Regions from separate parts of the Neisseria flavescens genome, predicted to be linked through region 2. Evidence: predicted binding sites of a transcription regulator. Region 2 holds the regulator's gene; the other holds the start of a gene.
The links. The regulator FNR, encoded in region 2, switches genes on or off when oxygen is low (the NO sensors DNR and NnrR bind a similar motif). The targets are predictions, from matches to a motif close to TTGATNNNNATCAA.
Positions count from the first base shown of each region.

Region 1: gnd (decarboxylating NADP(+)-dependent phosphogluconate dehydrogenase) is a predicted target of FNR. The motif match lies at 3,729-3,742, and genes of this name have one in related genera.

Region 1 is NZ_CP039886.1:1,848,430-1,855,750, forward strand. Features, by position in the region: gene lpxC (UDP-3-O-acyl-N-acetylglucosamine deacetylase) at 584-1,498, shown strand; gene ggt (gamma-glutamyltransferase) at 1,735-3,504, opposite strand; gene gnd (decarboxylating NADP(+)-dependent phosphogluconate dehydrogenase) at 3,987-5,435, shown strand; gene FAH67_RS09495 (D-2-hydroxyacid dehydrogenase) at 5,631-6,581, opposite strand; gene FAH67_RS09500 (DUF2061 domain-containing protein) at 6,710-6,928, shown strand; gene dinG (ATP-dependent DNA helicase DinG) at 7,093-7,321, shown strand, end outside.
Region 2 is NZ_CP039886.1:1,374,496-1,381,816, reverse strand. Features, by position in the region: gene FAH67_RS07085 (ornithine carbamoyltransferase) at 1-417, shown strand, start outside; gene FAH67_RS07080 (TraB/GumN family protein) at 517-1,503, opposite strand; gene FAH67_RS07075 (DUF1289 domain-containing protein) at 1,542-1,787, opposite strand; gene hemN (oxygen-independent coproporphyrinogen III oxidase) at 1,857-3,278, opposite strand; gene fnr (fumarate/nitrate reduction transcriptional regulator Fnr) at 3,441-4,175, shown strand; gene FAH67_RS07060 (IS3 family transposase) at 4,237-5,133, opposite strand; gene FAH67_RS07055 (helix-turn-helix domain-containing protein) at 5,037-5,387, opposite strand; gene FAH67_RS07050 (CysB family HTH-type transcriptional regulator) at 5,516-6,466, opposite strand; gene FAH67_RS07040 (OmpA family protein) at 6,909-7,321, shown strand, end outside.

The DNA of each region.
Region 1 (7,321 bases), 470 kb from region 2:
ATTACTTTCTAGGATTACAGATAATTACTTTTAAGTTGTTTGATTTAAATAAAGAAAACATGAAATTCTTGTTTGTAGGAAAATATCAGGCAAATCGGATTAGTCCTAGATTTTGATATTTTATTTCATAAAAACCGTTTTCCAATCTTAAAAGTTTCATAAGTTTATGAAAATCATAAACTTAGTTCTATTTTTCCATATTTTGCCATTTTTGTGTTGATAATTCAGTGTTTTCTTCAAATCATAATATTTTAATTTTTAAAATGATGATTTTGATGAAGAACCAAACTATCTGTGGATAACGGAATAACTTTCTTTAAAACCAATTCGATAATTACTTTTTATCTTTGAGGCCAATCTCAACTGAATGCCGGAATAAAAAAGGATAGAAACTTAGTTTTCCTATTTATCTGTGGATAAAACCCAAATTACCCACTTCAATTTCACATACTATTGTGGATAATTAAAATTTTGAAATTCACACCCGCAAAACATCCATATTGGCAAATACTATTAAAAATGATGGCTTGTTTTTTCCTTTTTAACGTATCATATCCATCAGACTTTTTAAAAGGAAGCAATTATGCTGCAACGGACTTTAGCCAAATCAGTAAGCGTTACCGGCGTTGGCCTGCATTCGGGCGAAAGGGTCGCTCTGACTTTGCATCCTGCCGAAGAAAACAGCGGTATTTCGTTCCGACGTACTGATTTAAGTGGAGAAATGGGCGAAGTAATCAAATTGAATCCTTATTTGATTAACGATACCCGCCTCTCTTCAACCATCGTTACCGATAAAGGCGTGCGCATCGGCACGATTGAACACATTATGTCGGCACTGTCCGCCTACGGCATCGACAATGCGCTGATTGAGTTGAACGCGCCCGAAATCCCGATTATGGACGGCTCCAGCCTGCCGTTTATTTATCTTTTGCAAGATGCGGGCGTTGTCGATCAAAAGGCGCAAAAGCGGTTTTTGAAAATCCTCAAGCCTGTCGAAGTCAAAGAAGCGGGCAAATGGGTGCGCTTTACGCCGTATGACGGCTTTAAAGTGACGCTGACCATCGAATTCGACCATCCGGTTTTCAACCGTAGCTCGCCTACTTTTGAAATCGATTTCGCGGGCAAGTCCTACATCGACGAAATCGCGCGCGCGCGCACCTTCGGCTTTATGCATGAAGTAGAAATGATGCGCGCCCACAATCTCGGGCTGGGCGGCAATTTGAACAACGCCATCGTGATTGACGACATGGATGTTTTGAATCCGGAAGGTTTGCGCTATCCCGATGAATTTGTCCGCCACAAAATCCTTGATGCGATTGGCGATTTATACATTGTCGGCCATCAGATTATCGGCGCATTTGAAGGTTACAAATCAGGCCATGCCATCAATAATGCGCTGTTGCGCGCCGTTTTGGCAGATGAAAGTACTTACGAATGGGTTGAGTTTGCCGATGACGAAGACTTGCCCACCGCTTTTCATGAGTTGCCGGCAGCCTGATAGAAAATAGATAAAGCAGTCCAATGAAAAGGCCGTCTGAACCTTTCAGACGGCCTAAATCATGTCATTTTCCACAAGTAATTATCCACATATCTATCCCTTTTATCTTATTGAAAAATAAAAATATTAAAATTTAACATTATTCTTATACACATCTTATCCATATATTTTCCCAAACTAAAAGGCCGTCTGAACAACTAGGTTTCAGACGGCCTTTGCATGTCAAACCGATAAAATCAATCGCCCATGACCCTACCTTCACGGCGCGGGTCGGCGCCGCCGAGCAAACCGTCTTTGCCGATCACAATGCCTTGTACGCCGGAATTCAAATCGCGGATTTGGACTTTGTAGCCTAATTTTTCCAACGCAGCCGCTTTATCCGCAGCCGCTGTTTTATCCTCAATCTCATACTGGCTGCCGCGATTGAGCATATTCGGCAGTGAAATTGCCGTCTGAATGTCCATACCCCAGTCGATATGCGCCACCAGCGTTTTGGCGACGAAGCCGATGATGCGGCTGCCACCGGGCGAACCGACCGCCAGATAAGGCTTGCCATCTTTCATCACAATGGTCGGCGCCATCGAAGAACGCGGCCGTTTGCCGCCCGCCACGCTGTTGGCAACGGTTTTACCGTCCTCACCAACAGGGTTGAAGGCAAAATCAGTTAATTCGTTGTTGAGCAGATAGCCGTTTGCCATCAGCCCCGAACCAAATGCGTTTTCAATCGAAGTCGTCATCGATACAACGTTGCCGTCTTTATCCACAACCACCAAATGGCTGGTGGACGGCAGCTCGACCGCCATGCCTTGTGCGTATTCCTTGCCGAACTTGCCTGCCTGAATAGTTTCCAATGCCTTATCAGCTTTGCGGATTTCTTCGGCACGCGGTTTCAAATAAGCCTGAGAAATCATGGCTCGGGTCGGAACATTCACAAACGCAGGATCGCCGACATAATAATCGCGGTCGGCAAACGCAATCCGCGACGCATCGCCTATCCAGCGCCAACTGTGGATATTTTCCGACCCCAATGCCTTCATATCCTGATTCTGCAATACGCCCAAAATCTGCCCCAAAGCGATGGCGCCGGAACTTGGCGCGCCCATGCCGCAAACTTCGTATTCACGATAGGGCGCACAAACCGGTTGACGCTCGATAACTTGATAGTTTTTCAAATCCGCCATACTGATTTTGCCGGGATTATCCACAGCACCGGTAACGGCACGGACAATATTCTGCGCCTGCATTCCCTGATAAAACGGCGCACTGCCTTTTTCCGCCAACAGGCGTACGGAACGCGCAAATTCAGGGTTTTTCAACACCGTTCCCGCTGCCAAAGGCTTACCGTCAGGCAGGAAATAGGCGGCGGTTTGCGGATAACGTTGCAAGGGTTCTAGATTCTGCTCGATGGATTTCGCCATACGCGGAGAAACGGCAAAACCTTGTTCCGCCAAAGTAATCGGTTTCTTAAACAAACTTGCCCACGGCAATTTGCCGTAACGCTTATGGACATCTTCCAGCAGCTTCGGAATCCCCGGCACACCGACCGAACGGCCGCCGACCACTGCTTTCATAAAGCCCATCGGTTTGCCGTTTTCGTCCAAGAAAAGTTCCGGTGTTGCCGCTTTCGGCGCTGTTTCACGGGCATCAAACGTCGTCAGCTTTTTCGCTTTATTATCCCAATACACCAAAAACGCACCGCCGCCCAATCCAGAAGACTGCGGCTCAACCAGTCCCAAAGTTGTCTGCATGGCAATCATCGCATCTATCGCGCTGCCGCCGCGCTTCAAAATTTCATAACCGGCTTCAGTTGCCAGCGGATTGGCAGACGCCGCCATATAATGTTTGGCGCGGATTAATTTCTGTTCCGTCAGCCCTGTTCCTTGCTCCGGCGCATGGTTATCCACAGATACGGAGGACAGGGCAACTTGAGGCTTTTGAACCGGCTGTTGCGCACAAGCGGCCAAAATCAAAACGGATAACAGGTTAATACTAAAGGAAAACTTCATATACACACCCTTATTGAAATATTTTCAGACAGCCTTTTTCCAACTTAAACAAAAGGAAATATGAAAATAGCTTGAAATAAAAAACCATTTGACTATTTCTCTAGTCAATCAGTTCCAATTGGAGAAGTATAAAACAAGCTAAGATTGTGCACAGGCAAAAAGTTACCCACAGAATGGAGCAGCAGGAAAATTTTATCCACATCTGCAAACAAGGCCGACCTTACTTTATCCTCATCAAAAAATATCAACTAAGTATTTGAAAATCTTTTGTAATCAAAGTTATCAACAAGCTGGGGCAGCACTCAATATCATCTTCTATTTATTATTTAAAATCTAATTTATAGTTTGTTTTCCCAAAGAAAAAGGCCGTCTGGAACGTAAAGGCATCTTTTCAAAAAATTAAAAAGTTAAGAATTGTTAAAAAGTTGTAAATCAGCTAGAGTTACGCTTGATAAATTTAATCAATAATGGAGTTTCACCAAATGAAAGGCGACATTGGCGTTATCGGCCTTGCCGTGATGGGGCAAAACCTGATTCTCAACATGAACGACAACGGTTTTAGAGTTGTCGCATTCAACCGTACGACCAGCAAAGTAGATGATTTTTTAAACGGCGCAGCCAAAAATACCAATATTATCGGCGCATATTCACTGCAAGATTTGGTTGATAAATTAGAAAAACCACGCAAAATCATGATGATGGTGCGCGCTGGTTCTGTTGTTGACGATTTTATCGAGCAACTCGTTCCGCTTTTGGAACAAGGCGACATCATTATTGACGGCGGCAACGCCAACTATCCCGATTCTACTCGCCGCACCCACGAGCTGGCGGCAAAAGGCATCCGTTTTATCGGCGCGGGCGTTTCCGGTGGCGAAGAAGGCGCGCGTCACGGCCCTTCTATCATGCCCGGCGGCGATGAAGCCGCATGGCCTGCTGTTAAACCGATTTTCCAAGCCATCTCCGCCAAAACGCCTCAAGGCGAGCCTTGCTGCGACTGGGTTGGCCGCGACGGTGCGGGCCACTTCGTCAAAATGGTGCACAATGGCATCGAATACGGCGACATGCAGTTGATTTGCGAAGCGTACCAATTCATGAAAGACGGTTTGGGCCTGTCTTATGACGAAATGCACCAAATCTTCAACGAATGGAACAAAACCGAACTGGATTCTTATCTGGTTGAAATTACCGCCGCGATTTTGGGTTATAGAGATGAAAACGGCGAACCTTTGGTCGAAAAAATCCTCGATACCGCAGGTCAAAAAGGTACAGGCAAATGGACCGGCATCAATGCCCTCGATTTGGGTATCCCGTTGACCCTGATTTCCGAAGCCGTATTTGCACGTTGCGTGTCCGCGTTTAAAGACCAACGCGCCCAAGCAAACAGCCTGTTTGGCAAAACCATTACCCCGATTGAAGGCGACAAATCCGCATGGGTGGATGCTTTGCGCCAAGCCCTGTTGGCATCCAAAATCATTTCTTATGCACAAGGCTTTATGCTGATCCGCGAAGCCAGCGAAAACAATGATTGGGCATTGAATTATGGCAATACTGCCCTCTTGTGGCGAGAAGGCTGTATCATCCGCAGTGCGTTCTTGGGCAACATCCGTGACGCATACGAAGCCAATCCTGATTTGGTGTTCTTGGGTTCCGATCCTTATTTCAAAGGCGTGTTGGAAACCTGTCTGCCTGCATGGCGTAAAGTGGTGGCCAAAGCGATCGAGTGCGGTATTCCGATGCCTTGCATGGCTTCTGCCATTACCTTTCTTGACGGCTATACTTCCGAGCGTCTGCCGGCCAACCTGTTGCAAGCGCAACGCGACTACTTCGGCGCGCACACTTACGAGCGTACCGACAAACCGCGCGGCGAGTTCTTCCATACCAACTGGACAGGCAAAGGCGGCGATACTGCTTCAACCACATACGATATTTAATTTGCCTGAGCAAATAAAAGGCCGTCTGAGTATTTCAGACGGCCTTTTTATAGGGTTATCCACAATGAAGAATGAAACAATTTAAAGTATTTAATAGATAACTTTATGAAATAAATAAGGATTAATAAAGGCTGTCTGAATATTTCAGACGGCCTTTAAAATTGTTCACAACCTTATCAACAGGTTTTCCATAGATTAAACCAGATTTTGCGGATTACCGGCCACAAAGCGGTTGATGTTGTCCAAAAGGATGTCAAACAGGCGGTTGGCGGCCTCTTGGCTTGCCCATGCAATGTGTGGCGTGACGATGAGGTTGGGCAGTCTGGCTTTCAGCAGAGGGTTGCCGTCGCGCGGCGGCTCTTGTGTCAATACGTCAAAACCTGCCCCGCCGATTTGGCCGTATTTCAACGCCGCAACCAAAGCGGCTTCATCAACCAAACCGCCGCGTCCGCAGTTGATGAGGATGGCGCCGGGTTTCATTTGCTGCAATTCGGCTTCGCCTATCATGTTGGCCGTTTGCGGCGTGAGCGGGCAATTAAGCGATACAACATCGGCAGAGCGGATGGCTTCGTCAAAGGAAACATAGCCGTCGCGGACGCTTTGGGCATTTTTATGTTCGGCGAACACGACATTCATTTTGAAAGCCTGAGCATAAGTTGCCAGCGTTTTACCGATATTGCCGCGACCGAAAATCGCCAGCGTTTTACCGTTTAAATCGCGCATCGGTGCGCCGAGGTGGCAGAAAAACGGCGAGTTTTCCCACAAGCCTGCCGCAACGTCGCGCTGATAGGCAGGCAGGTTGCGCATCAGGGTAATCATCATCATAAACGCGTGTTCCGCCACGGATTCATTGCCGTAAGCGCGGATATTGCACACTGCCGTGCCGTTTTGTTTGGCCGCCTCAACGTCCACATTGTTGACGCCTGTCGCGGTAACGGCAACCAGCTTGAGTTGTGGATTTTCGGCAAATGCTTGGGCGGAAATCACGACTTTGTTGGTAATCACAATGTCTGCGCCGCGGATACGCTCTAAGGTTTCGTGCGCTTCGGTTGTGCCGTAGCTGCTCAATGTATGTGGAAAATCAAAATCAAACGGGCGGTTGACGAGGGTATTGCGGTCGAGGACGATAATATGGAGTGGGTTCATAAAATTCCTATCAAAAATAAAATATCGATTTATAAAATCTAAATCAGGATAAAGGATTTAAAATATACGCGTTAGTTGATAATAATTATTATGTAGCGATTAAAACATCAATGTATCAGGAAAACAGCATGATTAAAACCATTACATTTGCTATTTTGCATTTCAGCGTCGCATTTGGTGTCGCCTATATTCTGACCGGCAGTATCGGTGTTTCCAGCGCGGTTGCTTTGGTCGAGCCCATCGTCAATACCGTCGTCTTTTATTTTCACGAAAAAGCGTGGAACCGCTACGAGAAAAACAAATCCGACAAGCAAAAATTGTGGGTGCCCCTGCATCAGTGCGGCTAAAGTTTCAGACGGCCTTTTGCTTGATTAAAACCGATTATGCCTTTGCGGTTCGTCCATTGCCATCAAAATGCCAAACCCTAAAATAGAGTAAGACTTTACGAAGGCTTCATGAAGGTAAAAATGCTAAAATACGCTATTCTTGCAAACCCATTCAGACGGCCTCAATGCTCACCGACTTAGAAAAAAACGCCATCCGCGACCATTACCAAAATATCGGCAAAAACCTGCCCGGTTTCCGTCCGCGCGCTTCGCAGCGGGAAATGATTGCGGCGGTTGCCAACGCTTTTTCGCGGACGTTGACGCGTGAAGAAGGCGAAGAAGCGCCCAAACGCGAGGGCGAGAGCATTGCCGTGATCGAAGGGCCGACCGGTGTGGGTAAATCGTTGGCCTATC
Region 2 (7,321 bases):
GAAAACATTATCGAGATGGTGCAGGCTGTTGCCAAAGAGACCGGCGGACGGATTCTGTTGACGGAGAATGTGCAGGAAGCCGTGAAAGGCGTGGATTTTATCCATACTGATGTGTGGGTCAGCATGGGCGAGCCTAAAGAGGCTTGGCAGGAACGTATCGATTTGCTGAAAGATTACCGCGTTACGCCTGAGCTGATGGCGGCGGCGGAAAATCCGCAAGTCAAGTTTATGCATTGCCTGCCTGCTTTCCATAATCGCGAAACCAAGGTCGGCGAATGGATTTATGAGACATTCGGTCTGAATGGTGTGGAAGTAACGGAAGAAGTTTTTGAAAGTGAAGCCAGCATTGTGTTTGATCAGGCAGAAAACCGGATGCACACGATTAAAGCGGTGATGGTGGCGGCATTGGGCGATTGAGTTTTTCGCTCAACATTGTTTACTGCTTCATTTAATAGAGATTAAATAAAGGCCGTCTGAAAGAAAGACTTTCAGACGGCCTTGTCGTTTGATTGGGGTTTATTGCCAAATCAGGACTTTGGGTTCGGGCGTTACTTGATAGCCTTCTTGACGCAATAGTTCGATTAAGCCTTTTTCGCTGGGTAAATGGGCAATACCGACAGCAAAGAGGGTGCTTTGTTTGGCAGATTGCTTGCGGATTTCAGGCAGCCATGCCAAGTTGCGGCGGATCAGGAGGTCGTTTTTCAGCCAATCGGACATGGCTTTGGCGTATTTGGTATCAACAAGTTTGAGGGTGCGTTGTTCGGTTTCTTCCAAAAGTGGAATGAGTTCTTCAAAGCGGCCGTCTGAATAGGCTTGATGGAGTTTTTTGATATCTTCGGTTTCTTCTTTATTGGTTTTAATACTGGCTTTCAGAAAGTTGAGCATGGTTTCTTCAGGCTGGGCTTTGAAGATCGCGGTAACATCGTCCAAACTTTCCAATGAACCACGCGGCTTATTGATGTCGGCGGCCGCGTTGGTCAGCAACATATCTGCACCGGTTTCTGAGCTATACCCTTTGGAAAATGTACTGCCGGCAAAAATGAATGCGGCCCACGGATGGAGTTTGTCGGCAAATTGGGCAATGGGCCGGCTTTCTTCATTTTGTGAATAGATTTCTTGTAAAAGACGGAAATCTGTTTTGCCGAGCTTGCGGCTGAGCGGTTCGGTACTCATGACTTCTTTGAAGTATTTTTGATACATTTTTTTCGTTTCCGGACTGCTGTCCGGCAGTGGGTCAACTTCTGTCGTCAATTGGTCGGTGGATTGCAACAGTTTGACTGCATCGGAAGACAAGGTTTGATTGGTTCGTCCCATGTGGATGGTGCCGAGCAGGTAGGAATCGGGTTGGCCTTCTTTGCTGATTTTCCAAACATTGCTGGTCAGTTTAGGCTGCTGCCAATTAAGTTCGGCAGATTTACTTTCGGGTGAAGTTGCGGCGGGTTTGCAGGCACCCAAAGCAAGGGCGGTCAATGGCACAAGCAGGCAGGCGAGCAGTTTTTTCATATTTTTCCTTATTGTGGTGTGCGGTAGGCAAGGGCAATTTAGAAATCGAGCAGGTTTTGAACCGGATGTTCGCCCGTTTCAGTTTTTTCCAGTTTGCGGTTGCGGATTTTGGCCTTCCTGAGGGACAGAAGGTGCATGACTTGGTGCTTTTGGCTGTCGGTCATCTGGAGCCAGTACAAGCGCTCTTCCCGACTGCGCAGACAGCCTTTGCAATAACCTTTGGCATTAGCTTCACAGACACCTATACAGGGACTGGGGATGGGGAAGAAATCGGGTTGTTCCATTTTGTGTTGCTTTTAATGTGAAAAAAGGCCGTCTGAAATATAGCATATATGTTCAGACGGCCTAAGTGTTTACACAGTTTGCGAGTATTTGGCTTTGGTTTCTTTATGGCGCAAATGGTAGTCGAACACCATGGCGATATTGCGGATCAGGAAACGGCCCTTCGGCGTAACGGTCAGACTGTGCGGTTTGAGACGGACCAGGCCGAGGGTTTCCAGTTGCTTCATATCTTCCAGTTCGGCTGCAAAATAGCGGCTAAACGGAATGCCGAACACGCTTTCGTAAATTTGATAATCAAGCGAGAAGCGGCACATCAAATCCTGAATGATGTTGCGGCGCAGGATATCGTCTTGGTTAAGCTGGTAGCCGCGCATAATCGGCAGATGTCCGGCATCAAGAGCGGCGTAATAGGCATCGATGTCGCGCTCGTTTTGAGAGTAGGTGCTGCCGATTTTGCCGATAGAGGACACGCCGATTGCCACCAAATCGCAGTCGGCATAGGTTGAGTAGCCTTGGAAATTGCGTTGCAGGAAGCCTTCTTTGAGGGCGATGGAGAGTTCGTCGTCAGGTTTGGCAAAGTGGTCCATACCGATGAAGACATAGCCGCGCTCGGTCAGGGTTTGAACGCAATATTGCAGCATATCGAGTTTTTCTTCGCTGCCGGGTACGACATTGGTGTCGATACGGCGTTGCGGTTTGAAGATATGCGGCAGGTGGGCGTAGTGGTAAAGGGCGAGGCGGTCGGGATTGAGGGACAAGACCGTGTCGATGGTAGTCTTGATGCTTTCGGTGTTTTGGTGTGGCAGGCCGTAAATCAAATCGACACTAACCGATTTAAACCCGGCTTCACGCGCGGCATCAATCACTTCTTTGGTTTCTTCGTAACTTTGAATGCGGTTGACGGCTTCCTGCACTTTAGGGTCAAAGTCTTGAATACCGACACTCATGCGGTTGAAGCCGAGTTTGCCCAGTTTGAGGACGGTTTCGCGGCTGACTTTGCGCGGGTCGATTTCGATGGAGTATTCGCCGTTGGGAATCAGCTGGAAGTATTTACAAATCATGTCGAAGACGCGTTCGAGTTGGTCGTCGCTCAGGAATGTGGGCGTACCGCCGCCGAAGTGGAGCTGCGCAAGCTGGTGTCTTCCGCCCAAATGCGGCGCCAGCAATTCCATTTCTTTTTCCAGATACTGGATATAGGCATCGGCACGGCTTTTGTCTTTGGTAATGATTTTGTTGCAGCCGCAGTAGTAGCAGATGGTATTGCAGAAAGGAATGTGAATGTAGAGCGAAAGGGGTTTATTGAGCGCACCCATGTTGCGTAGGCTTAAAGCTTGGATATATTCGGCTTCTTTAAAGCCTTCATGGAAGCGGTCGGCAGTCGGATAGGATGTATAACGGGGACCGCTTGATGGCAAACTGGCAATCAATTCACGGTCAAATTCCGGTAATTCATTGTTTGTGTTGGTGTTATTTGAGATGGGGATGATTTTCATGGTAGGGGCTTGTAGTATAAAGTAGGTAAATTAGGGAAAATTTTAGTCAAAATTTCGATAGTTTGGTAGAATGCCTCATAATGATATGCCGACTTTGACATGGGTCAATAGTTATTCGGCTTAATCAGGGATTGAGAGAATTAAGCAAATTAAAGGTGCGTTATGGCTACACACAATGCAACACATCAAATGAAAACCTTGTGTTCCACATGTTCTTTACGTGAACTGTGTTTGCCTGTCGGACTGATGCCTAACGAATTTTCACAACTGGACGCGGTTATTCGTCAAAGCCGCCGTCTGAAAAAAGGTGAATACCTGTTCCGTGCCGGCGAGCCGTTTACCTCTTTGTTTGCCATCCGTGCGGGTTTTTTTAAGACAACAGTCGCCAGCCAAGATGGACGAGATCAGGTAACCGGCTTTTTTATGTCGGGCGAGCTGATCGGTATGGATGGGATTTGTTCCCATATTCACAGCTGTGATGCTGTGGCTTTGGAAGACAGCGAAGTATGCGAGCTTCCGTTTACACATATTGAAGAACTCGGTCAGGATATTCCCAGCCTCCGCTCTCACTTTTTTCGCCTGATGAGCCGTGAAATTGTCCGAGATCAGGGTGTTATGTTGCTTTTGGGCAATATGCGTGCTGAAGAGCGATTGGCAGCATTCTTGCTTAACCTGTCTCAGCGTCTCTATTCACGAGGTTTTGCCGCCAATGATTTTATCTTACGGATGTCGCGTGAGGAAATCGGCAGCTATTTGGGGCTGAAGCTGGAAACAGTCAGCCGCACCTTGTCTAAATTCCATCATGAAGGCTTGATTTCGGTTGAACACAAGCACATCAAAATCTTAGATGCGACAACTTTGAAGAAAATGGTTTCCGGTTGTTCGCATGCTATCTGAATCTTAGGCCGTCTGAAATATTGAACTGGCCCCCAAATCTTGGACACTCATAAAAGCCTATTCAGGCACTCTGTGTAAGCCGGGTTCTGTATGCGACAGGACTCAGCTTTTTCAATTTCAAACTGCAACGCTCGCGGTTGTAGTAATCCATATAGTCATCTATCTGTTTCATCAATTCATCCACCGTCAATTCCCCTGCACGGTAGAAACACTCCGTCTTCAGCACCGCAAAGAAGCTTTCCATCGGTGCATTGTCCCAACAATTCGCCTTTCGCGACATGCTTTGAACCATGAAATACTCCGCAAGCAATTCCCTATACCCCGCCGTACGGTACAGCACACCTTGGTCCGAATGAAGCATCGTTCCTTTATCAGTCAGCCGGGGTGCCGCTTTTTCGAGCATTTCCTTCACCATTTCACTGTCGGCTCTGCGGCTCATGGCGTAGGCGATGATTTCGCGGTTGAACAGGTCCAAGATCGGCGAGAGGTACAGTTTGCCGTCCTTTCCTTTGAGTTCGGTCACGTCGGTCAGCCATTTTTCGTTGGGCTTTCGGGCTTTGAACCGGCGTTTGAGGAGGTGTTCCGATATTTCGCCCATGGCGGGATGGCGGTAGGCTTTTTTTGCCCGTATGAGGGCTTTCAGTCCTAGCTGCCTCATCAGCCGCGCCACTTTTTTGCGGTTCCAACCTAATGCTGCTGCAATGCGCCTTTGCCCGTAGCGTCCTTTATGCCGTTCGTAGATTTCGGCGATAAGGGCTTTGTCGGCTTCATTGGGGTCGGGTCGGTCCTGATGATGGTAGTAAAAGCTGCTTTTGGGCAGGTTTGCGATGTGCAGCAGGTATTTGAGCGGGTGTTGCGCCCTCAGTGTTTGGACGGTTTGGCTTTGTCCTTTTCGGTCTGTTTTTTGCTGAGGGCTTTTAACTCCTTTAGGTAGGCAACCTTTGCGCGCATATAGCACAACTCTTCGATAAGCTCTGCCTGTGTTTTTTCGTGGTCGGGTTTGTCGGCGATGAAGGGGTTTTTGCGGTGTTGGGGCATGGTTTTGGATTGGGGATGTTCGAGTGCGCCGATGCCGCCTTCTTGATAGGCGCGTATCCATCGTCGCAGGTTGGTTCGGGAAATGCCGTAGTGGTCTGCGGTACGCTGTTGACTGCGTATGTGCAGGTAGTGGAGTACGGCTTGGTATTTGAAGTGTAATGTATATTTGCTCATAAAAAAACTGCACCTTGTGAGTTGGAGGGGGGGGTGTCCAACTTTTGGGGTGCAGTTCAATATTTCAGACGGCCTTTTTAACAAGAATTAAAGAATAATTGTTAAGTTGCGAAAGTGATAGTCAGATATTAAATTGAAAAGTCTTCAACAACCGGCGTGTACAGAATACGGTCAACTACTTCTCTGGTCAGTTTCGGTGCAAACATCTGGATAAAGTCATACGCGTAACCACGCAGATAGGTATCGGTGCGTAAGGCTATCCAAGTAGGCGACGGTTCAAATAAGTGTGCCGCATCAATAAGCTGTAAATCTTGATCGACAACGGGATCGTACGCCATTTTAGCCATCAAACCAACGCCCAAGCCTAAGCGGACATACGTCTTCAGTACATCCGTATCGGCAGCCGATAAGGCAACATCAGGTTGCTCAATATGCGCTTTATTAAATGTACGCGCGATGCTGCTGCCGGAATTAAAAGCAAATTCGTAAGTAACCAGCGGAAAAGAAGCTAAATCTTCAAGGCTTACAGGATTGCGGCAGTCTAAAAGAGGGTGGTCGTGCGGAACAATGACGGCATGGTTCCATTCGTAGCAGGGCAGTTTGCCCAATTCAGGATGATCGTCAATGCGTTCAGTAATAATTGCCAAATCAGCTTCGCCGCTGCTGACCATTTGCGCAATGGCAGAAGGGCTGCCTTGTTTGATGGTCAAATTGACTTTAGGGTGGTTTTTGACAAATTCCGCAACGATTTTGGGCAAAGCATAACGCGCCTGGGTATGCGTTGTCGCGATGGTCAGCGAGCCGCTGTCATGATCGGTAAACTCGCTGCCGATATTTTTAATGTTTTGTACATCACGCAAAATCCGTTCCGAAATCTCTAATACGGCTTTGCCCGGTTGTGAAACGGAAACCACACGTTTGCCGCTGCGGATAAAAATTTGGATACCCAATTCTTCTTCAAGCAGGCGGATTTGTTTGGAAATGCCGGGCTGGGATGTGAAAAGCGCATCGGCGGCTTCGGAGACATTCAGATTGTGTCGGTAAACCTCAAGGGCATAACGTAATTGTTGCAGTTTCATGGTAGCAGTACCGAATACGTTGTTATTGTGGATTTTGTGCGACAAACGGCATGTAATTTAACATATTTTGCCCAGATTTGCTCCGAGTTTTGAAAACGATTGTTTTTAATGAAAATATCTTTTAATGATATGAAAACAGGAGATGCAGGAAAGATGAGGGAAAGGGGTTTTGTTGTTTTTGTACAACTTTAGGGGGATGAATTGTCTGATTTTACCCTAAATTAATGACACAAGATTGATTTTTCGGCATGATTAACTACTAGGAAGCAGGCACTTCATGATTGTTTGAAGGCATCGAGTATTGACAGTTTGCCTTGCGCTTCTTTATAGTGCAACCTGATATATCCGATTTGCCGCTGTTTTGATACTGCGGCCTGTATATTGGTACTTTGCAGCGGTTGCTTTCCTAGTCCGCCGCATAACAATTTGATGAGGGAATAAAATGACCAAACAGCTGAAATTAAGCGCATTGTTCGTTGCCTTGGTTGCCTCTGGCACCGCTATGGCCAGCGAAGCGCACACCAAACACGGTTACACCGTAAGCAGCAAATCTCAAGAAATCGTCCGTAACAACTACGGCGAATGCTGGAAAAACAGCTACTTCGACAAAGCTACCCAAGGCCGTGTTGAATGTGGTGATCGTGAAGCAGTTGCTCCTGTACAACAAGCTCCTGAGTATGTTGATGAAACTGTTTCCCTGTCTACTAAAACTCTGTTCGGCTTCGATAAAGACAACCTGCGTCCTGAAGCTCAAGAAAACCTGGACGCTTTGGCTCAACGCCTGAGCAACAAAGACGTACAAACCGTACGTGTTGAAGGTCACACTGACTTCATGGGTTCTGAGCAATACAACCA